Regions from separate parts of the Paenibacillus sp. CMAA1364 genome, predicted to be linked through region 1. Evidence: riboswitches for the same ligand, from Rfam matches in the RefSeq annotation. Region 1 holds a riboswitch; each other region holds the start of a gene.
The links. A riboswitch is a leader RNA that binds a small molecule or an ion and turns the genes downstream of it on or off. The one in region 1 is predicted to bind cyclic di-AMP.
Positions count from the first base shown of each region.

Region 1 (4,289 bases):
ATCCTGGATTACTGATGGAGCCATATCCCAATGGGGTCATAAAGGAGATCGCCGTAGGTACTAAAATAATAAACGGATGTACCAGTATAACGAGTGCGATTAACTTCATTTCCTTCGCCTCAATTTTACGACCTAAGAACTCTGGCGTTCTCCCTACCATAAGTCCACAAATAAAGACCGCTAATATAGCGTACATAAGCATGTTCACAAGTCCAACACCCTTACCACCAAACACGACATTCAGCATCATGCCCGCCAGTGCTGCCAATCCACCCATAGGTGTTAATGTGTCATGCATATTGTTGACCGATCCCGTAGTTGCTGACGTGGTAACAGTAGAGAATAACGTCGATTGTGCAATACCGAAACGGACCTCTTTTCCTTCCATACTCCCTTGCGAAGAATCAATACCTAATGCATTAATCGCTGGATTACCCGTCTTTTCGGATATATAACTAACGCTTAATAGAATCATGAATAGAATCATCATAGATGAGAATATAACCCATCCTTGTTTCTTGTTCTTTGCAAACAGTCCGAACATATACGGTAACGATGCCGCTAAAACCCACATACTTAAGATTTCAATAACATTCGTTAATGGACTGGGGTTCTCAAATGGATGGGACGAGTTGACTCCAAAGAATCCACCACCGTTTGTTCCAAGATGTTTAATGGATTCCAGTGACGCGATTGGGCCCATCGCGATTTGTTGCGTTACCCCCTCAAGCGTTGTTATCGAAGCTGTTGGCTCAAATGTCTGTGGTACTCTTAAGCCCACTAATACGATCGTAACAAGAAGTGCTAATGGCAGATAGATACGAATAATGGCTTTGACGAAATCCTCGAAGAAGTTACCTACACCTTTCGCATGTTGAGTAATTCCTCGAATAAAGCAGACTGCAATCGCAGCTCCCGACGCTGCCGAAGTGAACATCATCATTGTAATGATGGCCATTTGTGTGAAATACGTCAGACCACTCTCACCACTGTAATGCTGAAGATTGGTGTTGGTCATAAAGCTAATGATCGTATTCAGAGCAAGCGATGCTTCCATATTCGTATTGCCCGACGGATTTCCTGGTAGCCATCCTTGCAGACGGAGAATGAAGTAACCAAGGAACACTAATACTGCATTAGTAGCCATTACACTCAGTGCGTATTGTTTCCAATTCATGCTGTTACGGTTTCTCAAACCGATGATCTTGTAAATACCACGTTCAATAGAACCAAATATGTTATCCGTGCGATTGGGTTCATTGGAGAATACATGAAACATATAAGTACCTACCGGCTTTACCAGCAGTATTAGCACAACAATCACAATTCCTATTTGCAGTAAGTCCATGCTTTATATCCTCCTTAAAGGGGTGAACTCTTCATATAATGAATCTTGTCTAGAATTTTTCTGGATTGATCAACGCATAAATGAGGTAGATGAAGATGACTATCATCAACGGAATCAGAATAATCATTGCTCCCCTCTCCCCCTATCTACCTGCTGTTCGCACCAATGTGTGAATAACAACAATAAACCGAAGCTACTGACTAAAGTAATGACCATGTAAACATCCATCATTATGGGTATGCCCCTTTCTTATACCGATTCTGTTCCTTCATTTTATTTCTCTGTTAGAAATCCAACATCCCCATTTTTCGTGTAAATGACATGATCTGCACCCAACCCTCTGTATATACCACGTGGGTTCCAATATCGAGTGACGATGCAAATCGCTTGAGAGGTCCACGGGCGGCAAATCTGAAGGTAACGACAACTCAAGTTAAGACTACTCTCAAAAATATAGATTCTTCCCACGTCAACCTGCGGGATGACCCATCTATTCGTTTTAAAGGTATCAATACGTATAACGTTCTCTACACCCATGTTCCGAAATTTCTGTTCTTCTACACGACTGTTTGTTAAAACTACGAATTTCCTTTTCATATCCATTAAGTGGATTATAAATTTAAGCCCATCCTCATTAGGAGCAACTACCATAATGCTCACATCGTCCATACCCAGAGCCTCCCATACATTTTAAAGGCAACAAAAAAGAAGCTCAGTGAAAAGGTGCTTTTCCCAGAGCTTCTTCGTAAGTTCATGATTAAATAAAACATGAACCAGCCAGAAGGCGGTTTGCTGCCTCTCCCTGTACGCTTACGAGGTTAGCTGTCGGATTCGGGCGAGGAAGTCGCCCTATTCTCAAGTCATTTAACACACACTCAAGAAATTCACCCCATAGAACTATCCGTTGTATCCACAGCAGATATTTCCGATTGGTTCCCCCGTTTCAGTAGTTACACTGAATTCAGCGTTCAAGACCATATCTCAATAACATTTACATATCACATTTCACTCTCAACCTTTTGCTTACGAAGTTAGCTGTCGGATTCGAGCGGTGAGAGTCGCTCTACCTCGTGAAGACTTCATGGTCCCCACAAGGATTCACCCCTGTAGCTACCTAAATTCGACTCTCACACCGAATAAAGATAACCACTTTTGGTTCCTCCGTTCTCCATCAAATGACGGAAATTCAGCCGCATTAACGATTGAATTTATTACCAATCTCTATTTCAATATGAATATTACACCCGTCGCGATCACCCGTAAAGGTGACTCAATGCCTTTCTAGAAGGGAATAAGTAGCGTGTAGATTGATAATAGCGATTACAAATTCAACTATCTCTATCCAAGTCATTCATACTCGCTATATCTCGGTTTCTTGTAAATATATTCATATTTTTGATGATTGCAACACAAAAAGGGTGCCACAGTAAAGTGGCCACCCTATATAATTGTATACCTATCTTCACGAGTGGGCTTGTAGTCAATCTAGACGAATTAAGGATTCTCCACCGTGACAGCCCCCACACTCGACGTCAGTGATAATAATGGCCCGCCCCCATTCCGCTCACTTTTTCCTTTGGGTGCTCCAACCACTTGACCAACATCGCTTTTCGCTTCGATTGTACATTTTAGTTGCTCAGCTAGGATTGCCTTAATACTTCCAACGTCCGTCTTTGCGCTCAGGGTGCTCTTGCTATCCATTTGCTGAATTCCCACAACAACACTGCCAACATTAGATGTGATTGTGGATTTCCCAACAATATGTGCTCCATCAATATCAATCGTGCCTACATCATTATGAATATCATAGGTTCCCGTTAGATTATGAAGCTTGATTTCACCTACGTTACTTCCGATATTAAAATGATCTACGGTTTCAGGTAATTCAACCTTGTAATTAATCGTAAATTTGATGAGGCCGTATTCCTCTTTCACCCATTTCCACATTTCCATTTTCTCCTTACCTTTGGGGTGTGCACTAACTTTTATTTGGTCCCCTTGTGTAATTACCGAGATCTCTGTCTGACTAATAATCTCATCATATTTGGATTCGTGTGAAGGCTTATTCGGAAATAAGAGCGTTGCGATCACTTTCATCTGGTCACCTGTAGTCGCTGTTACTTCAATGCTACCAACCTCATTTTTCAGAATCAATTCCGTTGCGGAACCTACCCCTTCTGTGCGTGAGATTTCTTTATGTATGCCGTCTTTCGTTAACTCCTTAGACCAATCAGAGACTTTATTCCCCATATCATCGTTGCATCCAACAAGTAATAGGACCGATAGTGCCACAACCGCTATGACTGATTTCTGTATTCTACGCATATCTACGAACCCCCAATTCAGTGTTATATTATTCCATCATTATACTTCATTAGATAATCAATAGAATCAATCTACAGACTAGTCAAATACTGGACTTTAGTCGGGGGACAGTACAATAACGAAATATAGAATGTTCTTCTTGTGACTTATTTCAATTTATCCAACACTGAATTCAACTTTTGTGCACTAGAAGAAGCCTTGTCTCGACGGTCATCCAACTTCACAGATGTAGAGACTCGTTGTGCTCCCGATAGAAATGGTGATTCATGTAATGCAGCAATAGCACGCCACACTAATTCAAGAGGTCCTTCAATAATGGTACTCATGGAAGTGAGTTGATACGTTATGCCTTCCTGATCTTTCAGAACCCGCTGCATGTCCGCAACATAAGCACTAAGACTCGTCGTTTGTGTTCCTATTGGAATAACCGTTACCTCTGCAATTGCCAAATGGACTTCCTCCTCTATCATTTCTTGATCTATTGTAACCATTTCATACCCTTTTCATAAAATATACCATAGAATTTTCATTTATGTTCGCTAATGTAAGTCGTAGAAGGGATGGCAAAGTTTTCACACCGCTTTCAAGAATGGATTTCATTAATTCATGTTTACAA
Region 1 is NZ_JBITNB010000018.1:48,525-52,813, reverse strand. Features, by position in the region: gene kdpA (potassium-transporting ATPase subunit KdpA) at 1-1,348, opposite strand, end outside; gene kdpF (K(+)-transporting ATPase subunit F) at 1,398-1,475, opposite strand; gene ACH8E3_RS11505 (hypothetical protein) at 1,622-2,017, opposite strand; cyclic di-AMP (ydaO/yuaA leader) riboswitch at 2,142-2,325, opposite strand; cyclic di-AMP (ydaO/yuaA leader) riboswitch at 2,354-2,550, opposite strand; gene ACH8E3_RS11500 (hypothetical protein) at 2,843-3,673, opposite strand; gene ACH8E3_RS11495 (MTH1187 family thiamine-binding protein) at 3,820-4,122, opposite strand.

Region 2 (4,289 bases), on a different contig from region 1:
CAAGTACATCGGCTTGTACAACTTCAACGTTATCGTATGGCTCCATCACTTCTTGTAGTATGGGAATGAGACGTCTATCAATTTCTACAGCAGTCACAGTAGCTGCATTCTGTGCAAGCCTTTCGGTAAGAGCACCGATGCCAGGCCCTATCTCTAATGCCCCTTTGGACTTATCTAAATCTGCTGCTTCAACAATTTTATTCAGAATATTCTGATCAATAAGAAAGTTCTGACCTAAGCTCTTCTTAAAAGAGAAACCATGGCGCTTAATAATATCTTTTGTTCTTTTGGGTGTGGCAATGCTATCTATTTCATTCATTTGGTATTTAATCCTTCCTCTTCAATTTGGGCGAGAGCACTAACGAATTCATCACGCGTAATTTGGAAGATCGCTAGTCGCTTTAGAAATTGCTTACCATTACAGTAACCAATGCCCAGTATATTACCCATTTCCATTCTACGATTTGCCGCATCAGAATGAACCATGAGTCCCGCTTCTATGAGATCCTCCATATCGATCATACTTGGTACACCTTCATAGGAGGTGTGAACACGTTCTAAGGCATGCCTTATAGCTTCAGGAGATGCATTCTCTACCCCGATATCTCCTTTACGCGTTGCATCCACTTCAGGGATAAAGGCATGTTTGCACCCAGGTACCTTGTTGGTAATCATTTTGCGGATTCGTTCGCCTGCATGGTCAGGATCGGTAAATATAATAACCCCTCTACGCTCTTGGGCTAATGCAATTCGTTGTATGGTACGTGCATTAAGCGCTGAACCACCTGTCTCAATTGTATCGGCTTCTACCGCCCTCTTAATGGCTGTCGTATCATCCCGACCCTCAACTACAATAACTTCCTTGATCATAACGATACTTCCCTTCAGTGCCGGAATAACAACAGCAAAAAGAAGAGGATAAATCCCCTTCTTTATTATGACGTCCATATGTCCTTAATAGTATAGGAATAGCAAGCTGTTGTAAATTATATTAGTTCAATTGAGGCTTAACCGGTCCGATAACATATACCGTTCTACCATTCTTACGTCCGAAATTACGTGCATTCTGTAAAGAATCATAGTACACATCAATCTTGTTACCTTTGATTGCTCCACCGGTATCTTCTGCACGACGGAATCCTATTCCTTCGATATATACCCACCAGCCCATAGGAATAACGTTCTTATCTACAGCAATCGTACGTCCTTCGGTTACTCGTGTACCCGAGGCGGTGCGAGTTCCAATACCAGGCTCCTCTGAAGAGTATGCGGTCATAGATACATTCTTCAGCACCTTTTTATACGTAAAATCAACACCAGCTTTACTGGTTCGATTATTCACATTAGCAATCTCTGGCTTACTGCTGCTTTTTGCACTGGCCAAAATAACTGGTGCGGGCTTGGGCTTAGGTGCTTCAACCTTGGTGCCAACAGCAACGACTTTATCTTGAACTTTATTTCGTACTTCTTTATTGACTAGACTCATCGTTACAAATTGTCCATCTTCATATATTTTCTCGATATGTTGTACGATTGCCCCAGATTGTCCATTCTGTACGATCTTGACATTTCCCTTCATGATCGAGGGATCGGAAGTCTTAATCACCTGGAAAGGAATAGTCTCCACACGCTCAACCATCTGTTTATTAATCCGAACAATTCTAATGTCCAACTTATCTGTAATCTTTGTGTTTAAATCAGGAAATATTTTATCGTGCTCATCTAGTGTAATACCTAGTTGTTTAATGGTATCGTTAACGGTCCCTTGTGTTGTAAACGTATTGACTGACTGACCATCAGCAGTAATATTGACCGCAAGTGCACGTTGAATATGAATCTTATCGCCATCTTTAATCTTATTATCTAGTGCCATGGATACATTATCTTCCGGTCTTAACATGATAGCTTGTTCATTCAACATTTCCTGTAACATAGCATGTTGGGTCTCAATGACATTCACTTGCCCATCCATCACCAAGTACACTTGTTTACGCCCTTGAATACTAACAATTAATAGAACAGTCAGGGTTATTGCGATTAATACAATAGCAGCAACAGAGATCTTACTCAAACTTTCATACTTCCAACGTGGTGCATAAGTCATGCTGGATGATGATGAATCATGGGTCTGGTTCTTGAAAATGCCCACTATCCGATCCTCCTTCATAGCCCGCCGTCTGAAATAAAGCTGATGTGTAATTGACGCGACTAAAATAAATTTTTACAGGATACTAGAGCAATATCCATCCTGCATCATGAACCAGTCTTCTCGTCCCGTTGTCACCCCCTACATAAGAGTATGATGACAAAATTGTCTTTATTCAAAAATAAAAGAAGCCTAAAGAAAGAGTTAGAGGAACTCCTTCGCGGCTTCCCATTGTATGAATAAGGGAACTATCTGCACGAGTTGGCCTCTCTTCATTGCGCTGACGGGGTTAGCTGTCGGGTTTGGGCAAAAGAGAGTTGCCCTATCTCAGGTCATTCGCTCATGGCGGATGCCCTTGAATTCACCCCAAAGACTCAATAAAAGAAATCAAATACGATTTATATCCTTTACATGATGGATATATCATATTGGTTCCCCCGTTCTCCAACAATCAGGAGATTAAGCGAGACTGATTCATGAAAATAATAAGCTAACTAAATTGACTAGCTTACATCACTGAAAAGATGATATCGCGTTTTGATACATATTGTAAAGGAGCATTCAACCACAAATAACTGTATAAATGGTTAAAACTTTGTAATATTCCATCACTACTTAATCATAACTCATGATTAAGTAGCTTAATCTCACTCTTTCGTACCATTTGCTCTGCTATTCACGTTATACCAAATAAATACAGGGCATTTTTGGTGGTTATTTGAGCTAATTCATCGATTTCTATGCCTTTAATTTGAGCCGCAGCCTCTGCCACTAACTTCACATGAGAGGATTCATTCCTCTTTCCACGAAATGGGTGTGGTGTAAGGTATGGGGAGTCTGTTTCGATTAATAATCGATCCATCGGTACCTGAGCTAATACCTCTTTAGGTTGTTTCGCATTCTTGAATGTTATAGGTCCGCCAAATGACAAATGGAATCCCATATGAAGACACATCTTTGCAGTCTCCCAACTACCAGAGAAAGAGTGCATAATTCCACCAACCTCATGTGCCTTTTCCTCTTTTAGAATTCTAACGATATCTTCATGTGCATCCCGATTATGAATCACGATGGGCATCTTCATTTCGCGGGCAAGTGCAATTTGCTGACGAAGAACCTTCTGCTGTACATCTTTTGGTGATGTATCCCAATGATAGTCGAGCCCAATCTCTCCAATAGCCACGACCTTCTCATGTTGGCATAGTGATGCGACCCATGCCAGATCTTCATCCGTCATCGTTATGGCATCAACGGGGTGGAACCCTACTGCCGCATAGATAAAGTCATACTTCTCAGCCAATTGCATCGTGGATGGAATGGTTTCTCTATTAAAACCGATATTGACCATCTTACCAACGCCATCTTCTACTGCGCGTGCAATTACCTCATCGCGGTCTTCGTCAAATTCCGGTGCATCGAGATGCGTATGTGTGTCGAATAACATCATGATATTAACTCCCTTTTGTCATCGTAGTTTTACTGCTAGATAAACCGCTAGTAGGTTCAAGAGGTTCTATCAGAATACCGTTATTACTTCACTTGGTATAATCCATGAATAGACGAGCAACAGAAGGCGTAAATGCTGTTAATACGTTCTTAACCTTCTGTTCAGGATAATACAAGCGAAACTTACCACGTTGGAGGCCACTGATAGATCGTACAATGTCAGATACCTCCGAAATCTCCATTAGCTTCTCTTGCCGGTTCAACAATAAGATTTGCTTTTGACTAACTTCATCACCGGAGTGAAATACATCATACGGAAGATCGCTAGGAGAATCAATAATAAGGTCATATTCTGGGTTAAGACCATTGCGATGAAATTGATCATAGATTTCAGGAACCATATCTCTATCATGTGGTTCTAATTCAATATATTTATATAATTTGCGATGCATAAATCGACAGCAAAGCTCGCTTAGTACCTTGTCCTTCTCTGTCGTCCACTGCATAAATGCAGTCTGAATGAGAGCTTCATCTAATTTCAAATACTGCTCTACTGTAACTTCCCCCTTGAACAAACAGATAAATGGTTGAAGCATAAATTCAAAGTGATAACCTTCTATATACAATTCCTTAGCTCTTTTAAAAATAAGCCTTAGAATAATCTCAGAACTTCGCGTTACGGGATGGAAGTACACCT
Region 2 is NZ_JBITNB010000020.1:11,504-15,792, reverse strand. Features, by position in the region: gene rsmA (16S rRNA (adenine(1518)-N(6)/adenine(1519)-N(6))-dimethyltransferase RsmA) at 1-319, opposite strand, end outside; gene rnmV (ribonuclease M5) at 316-870, opposite strand; gene ACH8E3_RS11975 (3D domain-containing protein) at 992-2,149, opposite strand; cyclic di-AMP (ydaO/yuaA leader) riboswitch at 2,410-2,622, opposite strand; gene ACH8E3_RS11970 (TatD family hydrolase) at 2,823-3,593, opposite strand; gene ACH8E3_RS11965 (HD domain-containing protein) at 3,682-4,289, opposite strand, start outside.
Region 2: linked by a shared signal. The riboswitch ahead of ACH8E3_RS11975 (3D domain-containing protein) and the one ahead of ACH8E3_RS11505 (hypothetical protein) in region 1 are both predicted to bind cyclic di-AMP.

Region 3 (4,289 bases), on a different contig from region 1:
CTTTGTCTACGTCCCCTTGACCAGGCAATGTAAACATAAGCACAATCGCTAGAATACATGCAGTAAAAAAGAAACCACTCATAATATACTTTTGCATTTTATTCGTCCTTTCTTATGTAAGCTAATAATCTTATTATAACGGATAGGGAACAGACATCATAGCTATTGTGTCAAAAAAGAAACAAAAAATCCAGTGAATATTATATTCCTCCATAAAGATGTGCTAATTATCATAGAGATTACTGGTTGGTCTATAAACCATGCAATAAAAAGGCTGCATGCCAGTGGGTGTAACTCGCTCATAGGTATCCGTAATTTCAAATCCTGACTGTAGATACACTTTAATGGCACGGTTGTTCCAAGTAAGTACCTCTAAGTCAATTTCATCATTAGGGCACCGTCGTATGGCTTCTTGAACGATAGAGTGTACAACGGATTTCCCTAAACCCAGACCACATAAATCAGGACGTAGACAAATACCCAATCGGATAACACCCTCTAATCTAAAAAATTGAGCAAATCCGTAGAGTTCGCCATGTTCATTCGTAATTGAAGCATATTGTGTTTCACGAATAGTGGGGTCACCGAACTCAATCCCTAACGCCTCCATCTGCTCCCAAGGCATCCAACCATAGATATCATAAGGGGAAGGGTGGATCCAACTGCATATGGCGCGGGCATGATCAATCTCCATAGTTGTAACCTTTAATTGGGGTAGAATCATCATTCGTTTCCTTTCTGTATAGAATATATGCTATTCATCTATCAAATCATGAAAAAACCTACAGGGAGATTGAAAAGAAATCCCCACTGTAGGTTTAATAAAGTGAATAATTGTTTAATTATTAAGAGAAACAGATGCATGAGTATCATCGCTCATAATTCTTTTAGCACCGACGTAACCTTTTGTGTAATAGGCTTGGCTAAGTGAGTTAATAATAACACCTTTAGATGAAGATGCGTGTGCAAACTTGTCATCACCTACGTAAATTCCTACATGTGATACCGTGCCTCTTCCGTTAAGGCTAAAGAAGACAAGATCACCTTCTCTTAGATCACTACGCGAGACAGATGTCCCTGTTGCAAATTGAGAACTCGACTGACGAGGCAAGTCAATGCCAAGCTTATCAAAAATATACATAGTAAATCCTGAACAATCGAAGCCACTAGTGCTTACGCCAGCACTTTTGTACGCTGTACCAATCGTAGGCTTAATCGTTGCATCTAGCTTTGAATCTGCAAAAGCGCTTCCAGTTCCAACGGAGAGTAATAAAGTCATTCCTAGCGCAACTGATAATAATTTCTTCTTCAAAAAAATAACTCCTTCCGGTGCCTGCGAGGTTAGCTTAAGGATTCGGTTGAAGGTTCCCTATGATCCCTCTGTTGCAAGATCAATTCACCCAAGACGGTTCCCCCACTTCCCAGTATGTCGGGAATTCGGCTTTGTAGTTAACATATATGTTACAAATATGATTACAAAATTGTTACTATGTAGTTACTGGACTTATTGTAGCAAAGGATTGTAAATTTGGCAATTGATTCTTTCATATTTAGGGTGAATAATCTCATTTTCTTACGAAAAAGACTTAAAAAAGAGATACAGTCTCCTTTTTAAGTCCTATGATGGCATTTCTTATATTTAATTGTAAGCCGTGGCTTGATATTTAGCCGTGCTCATGACGCGCTTAGCACCCACATACCGCTTAGCGTAATAACTTTGATTGAGGGGACTGATCATAACTCCACGTGAACTAGAGGAGTGTGCGAACTTTCCATTACCCACGAATACTCCAACATGAGATACTCCCTTTCCAGAAGTATTAAAGAATACTAGATCTCCAGGTCTCATCTCATTGCGTGATACGGCCGTACCAGTCTTGAACTGTGCTGAGGATTGACGAGGTAATGTGACACCTAATTTCAGGAATACATAGCGAGTAAATCCAGAGCAATCAAATCCGTTGGTCGTTGTTCCACCGGTCTTATAACTTACACCTATCGTACGATCAATTACGGAGTCCATCGTTGAATCTGCAAATGCGCTACCTGTTCCAATGGTTAAAGCAAGAGCCAAGCTCAATACCCCTGTTGTTAACTTCTTGTTCAATTACGTTGTCCCCTTCCAATGCCTGCGAGGTTAGCTTAAGGATTCGGTTGAAGGTTCCCTATGATCTCCTGATTGGAGATCAATTCACCCATGAAATTGGATCCCCCGCCCCCTGGTGCTAAGGGATTCGGCTGATGATGCACCAATAAGTGACAATGTTTAGATAACTGAAAGTAATAATGCGTTCTAAAGGTTACAAAGTTGTTACTAGTGATATCTTAACAGAGCATCTACAGTTTAGCAAATGTATTTGTGTCTAAACGCCAATAAGCCTTCCGCTCTTTCGGAAGAAAGAGCGGAAGGCTTCCCATAACAATAGGATGGTAGCAAATATAATTGGATTCATTTATTTCATGTGAATTTTGGAGTACCATACATCAAATTGCGAAGAGATATGCCAAAATTTAAATAGTGATGATATGAGTGGGTATGACTGTTGAAGTATCAAAGTAATCAGTCCCGACCATATAAGTGAAAGACCTGTGAATAAACAGAAGAACACTAAACTGACTGCACCCAAAGTGAGAGAGATCCCTATCACGGGAAGAACATTACGCAAACAAATCTTAGTAGAGGAGAAGATATCTGCAGAACCCGTGATTCCAAATTGCATGAACAGCATGATTTGATGAATGACATATCGGTAAATGGCCCATCCCAATACATAGGGTATAATTTGAAATAGAATAGTCGGTGTCATGAATCCGCTTAGGATAGTCGTGTATAACTTAGGAATTAACCAGTATGCAGGAATTAGAACCAGAATACTTTCGATCCAGTAGAATAACATGATGGGTTTAGCATACAATCTCATACCCTGAAAGAAGTGAAGACCGCTCTCACCTTTACGTTCTTGATGCAGTCCATAGAATATGCCCGAATGAATGAAAGGGGTGAGAACCATCCGGAATAGTAACATACCTAGCAGAATCCACATATAGTTATGAACGGTTTGACTGTGCGTGAGATTTAATTGCCCCTCAACATAGAATAGAATCTGACTCAACTCCGTGGGAGGTGGATCTGGGTAGCGCTGAAGTAAAGGAACTACGACTGAATTCACTAAACGGTACAAAAAGTAACTGAATAGTAGTTGATATAGAAATAGAATAATCACAACATAGAATTGACTCTTTAAGCTTATCCAGCCATTAACAATATTTGTCCTCACTATGGTTCACCTCACCAAGACAGACTTCCAAGCCATACCTCAAGAAGCTTGGTAATACTGATATTAAAGCGGGATACCTTGTCAGTATCAATGTCCGCCTTTAAATAGTTGTTCATATATTTATTCTCCAATACAAGTGTATAATCTGGATCAATCTGAGCCCAAGACAGGGGAGACTTATAGTTTAGCTTGTATTGGATGGTGTCATCTTTTCCATTCCATGTCTTGTGTACGGTGTGACCATCGGCAAACGTGAACTGTATCGGAATATTGGCATATTGACCACCAATCCTACGCAAGCTAACGTTAGATTCATATTGCTTCTGCGAGGTATGGCTTAACTCCTGAACTGTAACGCTATCAATAGCAAAGTCTGTCATTTGTTTACCATAGACATATTGATCGAAGAAAGATTGCCATGATTTATGCGTAACTTGCTCTACAACCTTTTGGAAATCATGGGTTGAAGGATGGGAGAAGCGATACTTCTTGGCGTAGGTCATCATAATGCTATTCATCTTGTGCTGACCAACTTGGCGCTCAATACTCTTTAACACAAGTTTTCCGCGATAATAGACATTCTGAGCATAGTTATTCTGCGATCCATATTTCCAAGCTTCTTGTGTCATGGATGCAGGTGAAGAGATCATGGTAGCTTGGATGGGGAGATTAGGAACGATTCCGAATTCCTGTTCCATAAGTCGATCTTCTGCGTATGAGGTGAATCCTTCGTCCAACCAAGCTTCTTCGAATTCATTACTTGCAATCATGCCATAGAAATATTGATGTCCGATTTCATGAATAACTGTTCGCTCTAGCTCATAACCGGGTGAATCATCTTTCGCACCGAAGGCTGTAATGAGGGTCGGATACTCCATACCGCCTGCACCATTTCCCAATGTGGGTGGAACAACGATGGATAAGGTGGAATACGGATAAGGACCATACCACTTGCTGAAGTGCTTCAAGGCGGACTCTGCAGCATAGAAATAGCGATCCTTCATATCTTTA
Region 3 is NZ_JBITNB010000035.1:13,736-18,024, forward strand. Features, by position in the region: gene ACH8E3_RS15495 (c-type cytochrome) at 1-97, opposite strand, end outside; gene ACH8E3_RS15500 (GNAT family N-acetyltransferase) at 224-727, opposite strand; gene ACH8E3_RS15505 (C40 family peptidase) at 839-1,312, opposite strand; cyclic di-AMP (ydaO/yuaA leader) riboswitch at 1,316-1,453, opposite strand; gene ACH8E3_RS15510 (C40 family peptidase) at 1,640-2,107, opposite strand; cyclic di-AMP (ydaO/yuaA leader) riboswitch at 2,112-2,250, opposite strand; gene ACH8E3_RS15515 (hypothetical protein) at 2,454-3,278, opposite strand; gene ACH8E3_RS15520 (M1 family metallopeptidase) at 3,290-4,289, opposite strand, start outside.
Region 3: linked by a shared signal. The riboswitch ahead of ACH8E3_RS15510 (C40 family peptidase) and the one ahead of ACH8E3_RS11505 (hypothetical protein) in region 1 are both predicted to bind cyclic di-AMP.